DNA from 2 places in the Thioalkalivibrio sp. AKL6 genome. Region 1 is predicted to be linked to the other one. Evidence: predicted binding sites of a transcription regulator. Region 1 holds the regulator's gene; the other holds the start of a gene.

Evidence for each region. Region 1 encodes FNR, which switches genes on or off when oxygen is low (the NO sensors DNR and NnrR bind a similar motif). Its sites were predicted from a motif close to TTGATNTANATCAA; they were not measured.
Region 2: a site for FNR is predicted at 2,999-3,012, ahead of hemN (oxygen-independent coproporphyrinogen III oxidase). Genes of this name have one in related genera too.

Annotation. Positions count from the first base shown of each region.
Region 1 is NZ_AQXS01000011.1:125,642-130,504, reverse strand. Features, by position in the region: gene D575_RS0111330 (carbamate kinase) at 1-353, shown strand, start outside; gene D575_RS0111325 (hypothetical protein) at 450-671, shown strand; gene D575_RS0111320 (DUF2058 domain-containing protein) at 706-1,275, opposite strand; gene D575_RS0111315 (DUF2390 domain-containing protein) at 1,347-1,829, opposite strand; gene fnr (fumarate/nitrate reduction transcriptional regulator Fnr) at 1,822-2,553, opposite strand; gene D575_RS0111305 (cyclopropane-fatty-acyl-phospholipid synthase family protein) at 2,846-4,084, shown strand; gene D575_RS0111300 (hypothetical protein) at 4,216-4,863, shown strand, end outside.
Region 2 is NZ_AQXS01000010.1:179,303-184,165, reverse strand. Features, by position in the region: gene gph (phosphoglycolate phosphatase) at 1-75, shown strand, start outside; gene hpnC (squalene synthase HpnC) at 125-988, shown strand; gene D575_RS0108855 (DUF2283 domain-containing protein) at 1,037-1,234, opposite strand; gene hemN (oxygen-independent coproporphyrinogen III oxidase) at 1,536-2,924, opposite strand; gene hpnD (presqualene diphosphate synthase HpnD) at 3,102-3,962, shown strand; gene hpnE (hydroxysqualene dehydroxylase HpnE) at 3,967-4,863, shown strand, end outside.

The DNA of each region.
Region 1 (4,863 bases):
CGGTCGCGCGTGACGGCGTCGGGCGTCTATACGGCATCGAGGCCGTGGTGGACAAGGACCTGACGGCCGCGCGCCTGGCCGCGCATGTCGGGGCGGACTGGCTGTTGATGCTGACCGATGTCGACGGCGTCTACATGGACTGGGGCACGCCGGACGCCCGGCGCCTGAAGGCGCTTCTGGTTACGGCCGTGGAGCCGGCGGCGTACCCGGGCGGTTCCATGGGGCCGAAGATGGAGGCTGCACGGCGCGCTGCCCAGGGCGGCATTCGGGTCGGGATCGGTTCGCTGGAGGACGCCGCGGCTATCCTGGCCGGGCAAGCGGGGACCCGGATCCTGCCGGTGGGCGCCGCCTGAAGCCCTTGCCGGAACCCCCCGCCTGTTACACTCGATGTTGCGCGCCCGCCGCAGAGTTTGCAGGCTTCGAGTACACATGGATCAAGAGTGAAGATGATGCGAGAGATTCAGCGAGCCGCCCCCCTGGTGATCGGTCTGACGGCCGTGGGTCTGCTGGCGCTAGGCTGCGGCAGCGGCGGCGAGCCGGAGGAGTCGGCCGGCCCCGCCCAGGGCCTGGAGCAGGGCGGCATCACGCCGCAGGACATGTCCAGTGACGAGGCGCGGCGCCCGCAGCAAAGCGGCATGCCCGCCGCGGACGTGAAGCGCGCAACCGACTGATTGGATCGCTGGCCTGCGGGGATTCCCCTGCGGGTCACCACATGAGGTCGTCGGGTACCACGTAGTCCTTGTATGGGTCGTCCGGGGCAGGTTCCGATCCGGTTTCGTCCTCGGCGGGGATGACCAGTGGCCATTCCGGATCGCGCTCGCGGATGCGGTCGGCGGTCTCGCGCGGGATGACCCGGAATCCCTTTTCCGGGCGCACATCCAGGCCGGCAAGCGCGGCGCGGCCGTCGGCCAGGCGCTTTTGCAGGTCGGCGGTCACCGGGAGGTGGCGGATCTGCCCGCCCTGCTGGAAGTGATAATCCAGCGCGGCATCGCCGGTGGGAATCGGCGCCAGGTGGGTGCTGACCAGTTCGCGGATTTGCGCGTGGCGGGCCCGGCGTTCGGCACGTTCCTGCTGTTCGCGGTTCTTCTGTCGCGAACGCTCGGCCTGCTCGGCCTTGCGCGCTTCGGCCACGCCCGGGTCCGGACCCGTGTTGCGGTCCTTCTTCTTCTTCGCGTTCCCCTTCTGGGCCTTGTGCTTTTGCGACTTGGCCTGGCGAACCTGTTTTTCGTCGACCAGCCCCGTTTTCAGGAGCTGGCTGCGCAGATCATCCGACATGAATCCTGCCGTGTTCGGTCAATGTGCGGGGAGGATAGCCGGAATGCGCCCTTGCGTGCACCACGCGCGGTTCAGGCGGCCATGAACTCGCGCAATCCGTCGCGGATGTCGGCGTCCGGCAGATCGGGGAACAGGGTGCGCAATCGGCGCTGGGGGTCGATGGCGAATGCGGGGGTGGTCTGCGGCGCCAGGCGCCGGGCCTCCGCGAGCAGTTGCAGGCCGGCGAGCCGCTCGCTTTGAAGCTCCAGTGCCAGCACCGCGCGGTAGAGCGCGTTGCGCTCGGGGGTGTGGAGCCGCCGGCGCAGTGCGCGGAGGCGTTCGGTGGAGGATGACTGCCAGCGCCGGGCCGTTTGCCGCAGTACGCGCCATTGCGAGGGGCCGAGGGGCTGCGGGTACCACAGGGCAAACAACGCCAGCATCACGTCCACGCCACATTCGTCCTGCCAGCGCATCAGACGTTCGCGAGCGGTGGGATCGACCCACAGTGCGTCGGCGAATGCCCAGAAGGCGTCGAAGTCCGTGGCCGGCTCCGGGATGTCCCCGGCTTCAGGCACTGCTCGCGGCGGAGGTGAAGGTGACCCCGGCCGTGTTGCGCAGGCCGTCGGGCTGGAGGATCTCCAGGTCCCGGGTGTGCAGGTTGATTACGCCCTGGTTGCGCAGCTGAGTAAACAGCCGGCTGATGGTTTCCTGGGTCAGGCCCAGGTGGTTGGCGATGTCTGCCCGGGACATGGGCAGGTAGAACCGCTCGGGGGACAGGCCGCGGGCGCGATGACGCTCCGACAGGGCGATCAGGAAGGTCGCCAGACGCTGCTCCGCGGTACGTTGGCCGAGCAAGGCGTGCAGGCTTTCGTCCTGGGCCAGTTCCTGGCTCATCACGCTCATCATGTGCTGGCGGAAGGTCGGCAGGCGGCCGGCGAGGTCGTCGACATGCCCGTAGGGCACGGCGCAGACGCTGGTGGACTCCAGTGCAATGGCACTGACCGGGTGCTTGCCAGAGTGGATCGCGTCCAGCCCCAGGAGGTCGCCGGCCAGCGCGAAGCCGGTGATCTGTTCGGTCCCGTCATCGGAGATCAGCACCGTTTTCAGTGCCCCGGTGCGGACCGCGTACAGCGCTTCGAACTTGGTCCCCATGGTGAACAGGGGCGCACCCTTGGCGATCGGCCGGCGTTGCTGGACGACTTGGTCGAGTTGCCAGAGTTCATCCTGGGGCAGGCCCATGGGCAGGCAAAGCTGGCGCAGGGTGCAGTGCTGGCAGGCTTGGGTGGGTCGTAGCGTCATGGGTGCAGGGTAGCCGTTTTTTCGACGTTGGGGAAAGCGATCTTCGGGGTATGCCATCGGGCGCGGGAATGCGGTACTGTCCCCATGAGTTGTAGGCGATTACAGAAGGGATTGCCGTCGGTCAGCCGGGCCGCACATCAAGATGTGCTCGGTGTCTTCTCCCTCCGGCGGCTGCGTGGACAATGCGAGACATCGGTTATTAGACTGAGTCTAGAGTCTGCGGCACGGTCACGTTCGGCGTTACGCGTGGGGGCTGAGAGACCCGACCGCTAGAACAAGGACAGGGGTAGAGATGATCGAGCGGTTACTGGAGCAGTACATACGCTACGGGACCTTCGTGCTGCGGCATCCGGATGGCCGTGAGCAGCGTTTCGGGAACGGCGCGCCGGAAATCACCATGCAGGTGCATGACAAGGCGGCGTTACGCAAGATTGGGCGCGACCCGGGTTTCCAGCTGGGCGAGACCTACATGGACGGCCTGTGGTCGCCCGGCCCCGAGGGCCTGCAGGTGTTCCTCGACGTGGCCATGCGCAACTTCGCGCCGATGTTCAAGCAGCGGGTCAACCCTGCAGTGCGCATGCTGCGGGCCCTGATCGAGCAGGGCAACAAGGTGGCGCGCTGTTACCAGAACATCGCCCATCACTACGACGTCGATGAGTGGCTTTATCGTCAGTTTCTGGACGAGGGCATGTTCTACAGCTGCGCCTATTTCGAGCGCCCGGATATGACGCTGGAAGAGGCGCAGCAGGCCAAGTGCGCGATGCTGCGGAAGAAGTTGATGCTGGAGCCGGGCATGCGGGTGCTCGACATCGGTTGCGGCTGGGGCGGTCTGGCCTTCCATCTCGCCGAGCATGCCGGTGTCCATGTGGATGGCGTGACGCTGTCGAAGGAGCAGTTGCGGGTTGCCCGTGACGAGGCCAAGCGTCGGGGACTCGAGGATCGGGTGCGGTTCCTCTATCAGGACTACCGCGAACACGACGACCAGTACGACCGCATCGTCAGCGTCGGCATGTTCGAGCATGTGGGCACGCCCAACTACGAGACGTTCTTCCGGCGCGTGCATGATCTGCTGAAGCCGGAAGGCATCGCGGTGCTGCACACCATCGGGCGCCAGGAGCCACCGGGCACCTCCAACCCGTGGTTGAGCAAGTACATCTTTCCGGGCGGGTATACGCCGGCCCTGTCCGAGGTGATGGGCGCGCTGGAGCCCACGCCGCTGGACACCACCGATATCGAGTTCTGGCGCCTGCATTACGCCGAGACGCTGGCCGAGTGGTATCGCCGCTTCCAGGAGGTGCGGGGCGAGGCCGTCGAACGCTTCGATGAGCGGTTCTGCCGCATGTGGGAGTTTTACCTGGCGAGTTGCGAGGGCACTTTCCGCTGGTGGGGCCAGGTGGTCTTCCATGTGCAGATGGCCAAGCAGCAGGATGCGGTGCCGCTGACCCGCGATTACCTCTATCGTGACGATGCCCCCGAAGTGATCTCCACCCCGCCCGGGGAGGCCCGGGCACAGCCCAGCGACGCCGCCTGAGGCTGCATCGGACGCGCCGGGCCGCTCGCGCGAGTATCGCCCGGCGCGCGCGAACCGAACACGGTTTCCCTACACTAAGGGGAGCGTTGCGGCCATGCCGGCGGTAACCACCCATTCCGGAGCAGGGGCGCGTGTTCGGTCGCTTTCGTAAACGCAGGGAGGCACAGGGCCAGGAAAGCCCGCAGGCCGGCGGACCGTCACAGGAACATGTCCTGATCGAGGCGGCCGGGCGCAGCCGCATTACCGAGGTGGCCGCCACCGCGCGGCGTGTTCCCTGGTCCCTGAACTTCCTGCAGTTGCTGTGGGCCGCCGGGCCAGTCACGTTCCTGGCAATGCAGGGCGGCTACTTCCTCGGTTTCGGCCACGCCGCCCCGGCACAGAACTTCATCTTCTTTGCCGTTTACACCCTGCTGTTCGGGGTCATCGGCCTGGTCGCGCGTTTCGTTGCGGACGCCACACGGGGCAAGCGCCAGGAGCGCTCGCGCGATCAGCTGCGCAACACCATCGACTTGCTGCCGGATCTGCTGTTCGTCACCCGCGACCTGGCGATGGGCGAGATGACCCCGGACATGCGTCGGCGCAAGGCAGCCCAAGTCCTGCTGCACGAAGTGGATATCGCCCCCGAGGCCGTGGCGGTCGCGGTGCGCGAGATGACCGGCGATGCCAGCCTGGCGGCCGCCGCGGAGCAGATCGAGATTTATCGTCGCCTGGGTCTGCGCGCGCGGGTGGGCGATCTGGTGGATGCGACCGAGGACTCCCGGCTCGCGGCCCTGGAGAAG
Region 2 (4,863 bases), on a different contig from region 1:
GCCCTGGAACAGCCGAACGACTTCTGGGCCTGGTACGCCGACGGAGCCGCCACGGAGCCCGGGCTTGCGCGCTGAATCCGCCCACCCCGGCGCCCCGCACGCCGGAAACAGGGCCTGAGCACCCATGTCGCCCCGTATCCGTTCGGCCTACCGCCACTGTCGCCAGCGTGCCAAGGCGCATTACGAGAACTTCCCCGTGGCCTCCTGGCTGCTGCCCAGTCGCCTGCGCGGCCCCGTGGCGGCGATCTACTGCTTCGCACGCAATGCCGACGACCTGGCCGACGAGGACCCGCGTCCGGTCGCCGAGCGGCGCCAGGCGCTGCTGACGATGCAGGAACGGGTGCAGATCCTGGAAGACCCCGCCGCCGAACACGAACCCGAATGGATTGCCCTTGCCGACGCCCGCGCCCGCTTCGACCTCCCGGCCGCGCCGTTCTCCGACCTGATCGACGCCTTCCTGCAGGATCTGGAACAGACCCGCTATGCGACCTTCGGCGAGGTCATGGACTACTGCCGCCGCTCGGCCAACCCGGTTGGCCGGCTGATGCTGCACCTGAACGGCAACCCGACCGACGAGATGCTGGGGTACTCGGACGCCATCTGCTCGGCGCTGCAGCTGATCAACTTCTACCAGGACCTGCAGCAGGACCTGCAGGAGAACAACCGCATCTACCTGCCGCAGGAAGAGATGGACCAGTACGGCGTGACCGAAGCGATGCTGGCCACCGGGCAGACCACCTTCCAGCTACGCAACCTGATGCAGTTTCAATACGCCCGCGCCGACCGGCTGCTGCGCGCCGGGGCGCCGCTGGGCGGGCTGCTGCGCGGACGCATGGGGCTGGAGATCCGGGCGATCATCAACGGCGGGGCACGCATCCTCTGGCGGCTGCGGCAGCAGGATGACGTCTTTGCCCGCCCGCGCCTGCGTACCCGCGACGCCTGGATCATCCTGAGCCACAGCCTTCGGCCGCGCCGCCGAAGACCGTAGGGATCGAGCCGCCGAGAACCCCTGGTTAAGCTGAGGGCTTAAAAGGCATCAAGCGGCAATGCCCTCGACCGTAAGGTGCTGGAGGTCAGTTCGTTCGCTTGCGTGCTCAAAGGTAATGGCGCAAACACCACCACTGGCATCGACATCCAGGGTAGTGTTCTCGTCAAGCGAGCGGGTTTCGGCCACGCTATCGCCTCGGAATTCGATATAAAGCGTATCCGTATCCCCGAAGTACTGGAGTTTCATGGCTGGAACCCTCGATCGAAAAAGGCGTTGTGAACGGTTTCTCCATCCGGCAGCAGAACAACGCGAAGGTAGCGTCCTTCAGCCTCCTCGACACGAGCCCATCTGCGGATACGCCCATCGCCTTGGACTTCTTCGCACAACGGTTGGTCGATTGCACTACTGATCCAGTGATCCCGGATCATTCGCCGATCCGGCCTCTCGCGTACAGTCTCGAAGTAACGTGTCGTCTTCACCGGAACGTCCCTGTTACCGGTTGCTATTGTTCAAAGCTTCCGCCGAGAACGGATCGCCGTCAAGCCGCTCACACTACCTTGCTGTAGCGCTGCGCGCTCTCCGTCTTCAGGTAGGCGTCGAAGGCCATGGCGACGTTGCGCAGCAGCAACCGCCCGCGCGGCAGGATTTCCAGGCGCCCCGCGCCGATCCGTACCAGTCCATCGGCCTCCATGCCCTGCAGCCGCTCCAGTGCATCCCCAAGGACCTCGCCGAACACGATCCCGTGGCGCGCCTCGATCGCGGCGAAATCGATGCGCGAGTGGCACATGAGTTCGGTAATCACGTCCCGGCGCAGCCGATCGTCGGCACTCAGTTCGAGTCCGCGAAACACCGGCAGGCGCCCGGCATCCAGCCGCGCGTAATAGGCATCCAGCTCGCGCAGGTTCTGGCTGTAGGTGGCGCCCACCTTGCCGATGGCCGTCGGACCCAGTGCCACCAGGTCGTACTCCGCCCGTGTGGAATAGCCCTGGAAATTGCGCTGCAGCGTCCCGGCGCGCTGGGCCGTGGCCAGTTCGTCGTCCGGCAGGGCAAAGTGGTCCATGCCGATGTAGACATAGCCCGCATCGGTCAGGCGAGCGATCGTAGTCTCGAAGATCGCCAGCTTCTCCGCGGCGTCGGGCAGATCGGCCTCGCGGATCTGGCGCTGAGTCTTGAACATCTGCGGCAGGTGCGCGTAGTTGTAGATCGCCAGGCGCTCCGGGCGCAGCTCCAGCGCGCGTTCCAGGGTGGCGGTATAGGTCTCCACCGTCTGCAAGGGAAGGCCGTAGATCAGGTCCAGGTTGGTGGATTCGAAGCCGTTGGCCCGCGCCTGCTCCACCGCCTGCGCGGTCACCTCGAACGGCTGGATGCGGTTCACCGCCCGCTGCACGTTCGGGTCGAAATCCTGCACCCCGAGGCTGATCCGGTTAAAACCCAGCTCGCCCAGCAGCGGGATGGTCCCGGGCCGCACCGCGCGCGGATCAATCTCGATGGAGAACTCGCGGGCATCGCTTTCGTCCAGGCGGAAGTGCCTCCCCAGCGTCGCCATCACCCGGCGCAGATCTTCATCGCCAAGATAGGTCGGCGTGCCGCCCCCGAAGTGCAGCTGCCCGACAGTGCGTTCCCGGTCGAACAGCTCGCCCTGCAGTTCGGCCTCACGCTCCAGATACTGCAGGTAGCGCTGGGCGCGCTGGTAATTTCCGGTGATGACCTTGTTGCAGGCGCAGTAGAAGCACACCGTGTCGCAGAACGGGACATGCACGTACAGCGACAGGGGGCGCGCCGGATCGGCCCCGTTGGTCGCCTGCGCCGCCTCGGCATAGGCGCGGTCGTCGAAGCCCTCGTGAAACTGTGGCGCGGTGGGATACGACGTGTACCGCGGCCCACTCACGTCGTATCGGCGCAGGATTTCGGGATCAAACACCAGGCGTTGTTCCATTGGGAGCTCCACAGCCGTCGCCGCGCACTCGCGACCTTGGTTCTGCAGACTACGGCCGCACGCCAGGCCCGAGCTTGATACAGGTCAACAATCCGCCTTCAGGGCGCCCTCTCCCGCCCCCTGTGCTGCCTGTGCTAGCCTTCTCCTCCCTGTTCGACACCCGCCACGCGAGAGCGCATGTCCCCCGACGAGTATTGCGAGGAGAAGGCCGCGCAAAGCGGCTCCAGCTTCTACTACGCGTTCCGCTTTCTGGAGCCGGACCGCCGTCGCGCCATCACGGCGCTGTACGCCTTCTGCCGGGAAGTCGACGACATCGTCGACGAGGTGAGCGAGGAGAGCATTGCGCGCACCAAGCTCGACTGGTGGCGCCAGGAGATCGAACGCCTGTTCGCCGGCGAACCCCGCCACCCCATCACCCAGGCACTGCAGCCCCACATCGCCGCCTTCGACCTCGGCCGCGAGTATTTCGACGAGATCATCGACGGCATGCAGATGGATCTCGACTACGACAGTTACCCGGACTTCACCACGCTGTCGCTGTACTGCTACCGCGCCGCCAGCGTCGTGGGCATCCTGTCCGCTCATATCTTCGGCTACACCGACCGGCGCACTCTCAAGTACGCCCACGACCTCGGCATGGCGTTGCAGCTCACCAACATCCTGCGCGACGTGCACGAGGACGCCATGCGCGGCCGCGTGTACATCCCCATGGACGAGCTCAGCAAGCACGGGGTCAAGCCTGAGGAATTCCAGATCAACATCACCGACGACCGCCACCGCGCCCTGTTCGCGGAGCAGGCGGAACGGGCGCGACGCTACTACGAACGCGCCGAGGAACACCTCCCGGACGCCGACCGCTACGCCCAGCGCCCGGGCCTGATCATGGCAACCATCTACCGCACCCTGCTCGACGAGATCGCGGACGATGGCTATCGCGTGCTGGAACACCGCGTACGCCTGACCCCGATCCGCAAGCTGTGGATCGCGTGGCGCACCGCGCGCCGCCTGAAGCGCGAACAACGCCGCCGCGCGGCCTGATGCCATGACCTCCAGCTCCCCCCCGGCCCCGGCGGTCGTGGTCGGCGCGGGCTGGGCCGGCCTGACCGCTGCGCTGGCGCTTGCTCGCGCCGGGCAATCCGTGCACCTGATCGAGGCCGGCAAGACCCCCGGTGGCCGTGCCCGCAACCTCGACCTGGACGGCACCCCGCTCGACAACGGCCAGCACATCCTGGTCGGGGCCTGCCAGCAGACCCTGCAGCAGATCCGTTCGGTCGGCATCAACCCCGAGCAGGCGTTTCAGGCCCTGCCCTTCGGCCTTCGCATGTTCGAGCCTACCGGCCGGCCGCAGGCCCCGGCGTTCCTGCTGGAACCGCGTTCGCCCCGGTTGCCCGCCCTGGCCGCCGCGCTTTACCGGGCGCTTGCGAAGCACTCCCTTGGTACACGCCTGCGTGCCCTGTCCGGCGCCGCCGCCATGTTGCACCGGCCCCTGCGCGACGATCTCCCCGTCCTCGACTGGCTGCGCCAGCGCCGTCAGCCCGACGCCCTCATTCGCAGCCTGTGGGACCCGTTGTGCCTGGCGGTGATGAACACCCCGACCCGAACCGCCTCGGCCCGCATCTTCCAGAACGTCCTGCGCCTGGCGCTCAACCATGGCCCGGAGGCCGCGCGCCTTCTCGTCCCCGCGCGGCCACTCGGCGAGCTGTTCCCGGAACCGGCTGTCCAGGAACTCCGGGAGCGTGGCGCCAGAGTGGATCTGGGCCGCCGCATCACCGCCATTGAGCGCAGCACGACTCACGACGCCGCCCCCTACCGCCTGCGCGACCGCCAGGGCGTGGCGAGCCCGGCGCGCGGCGTGATCCTGGCGACCCCTCCAGCCACCGCCGCTGCCCTGCTGCCACACGAAACCGGCTGGGAGGCCACGCACCAGGGCCTGAATGCC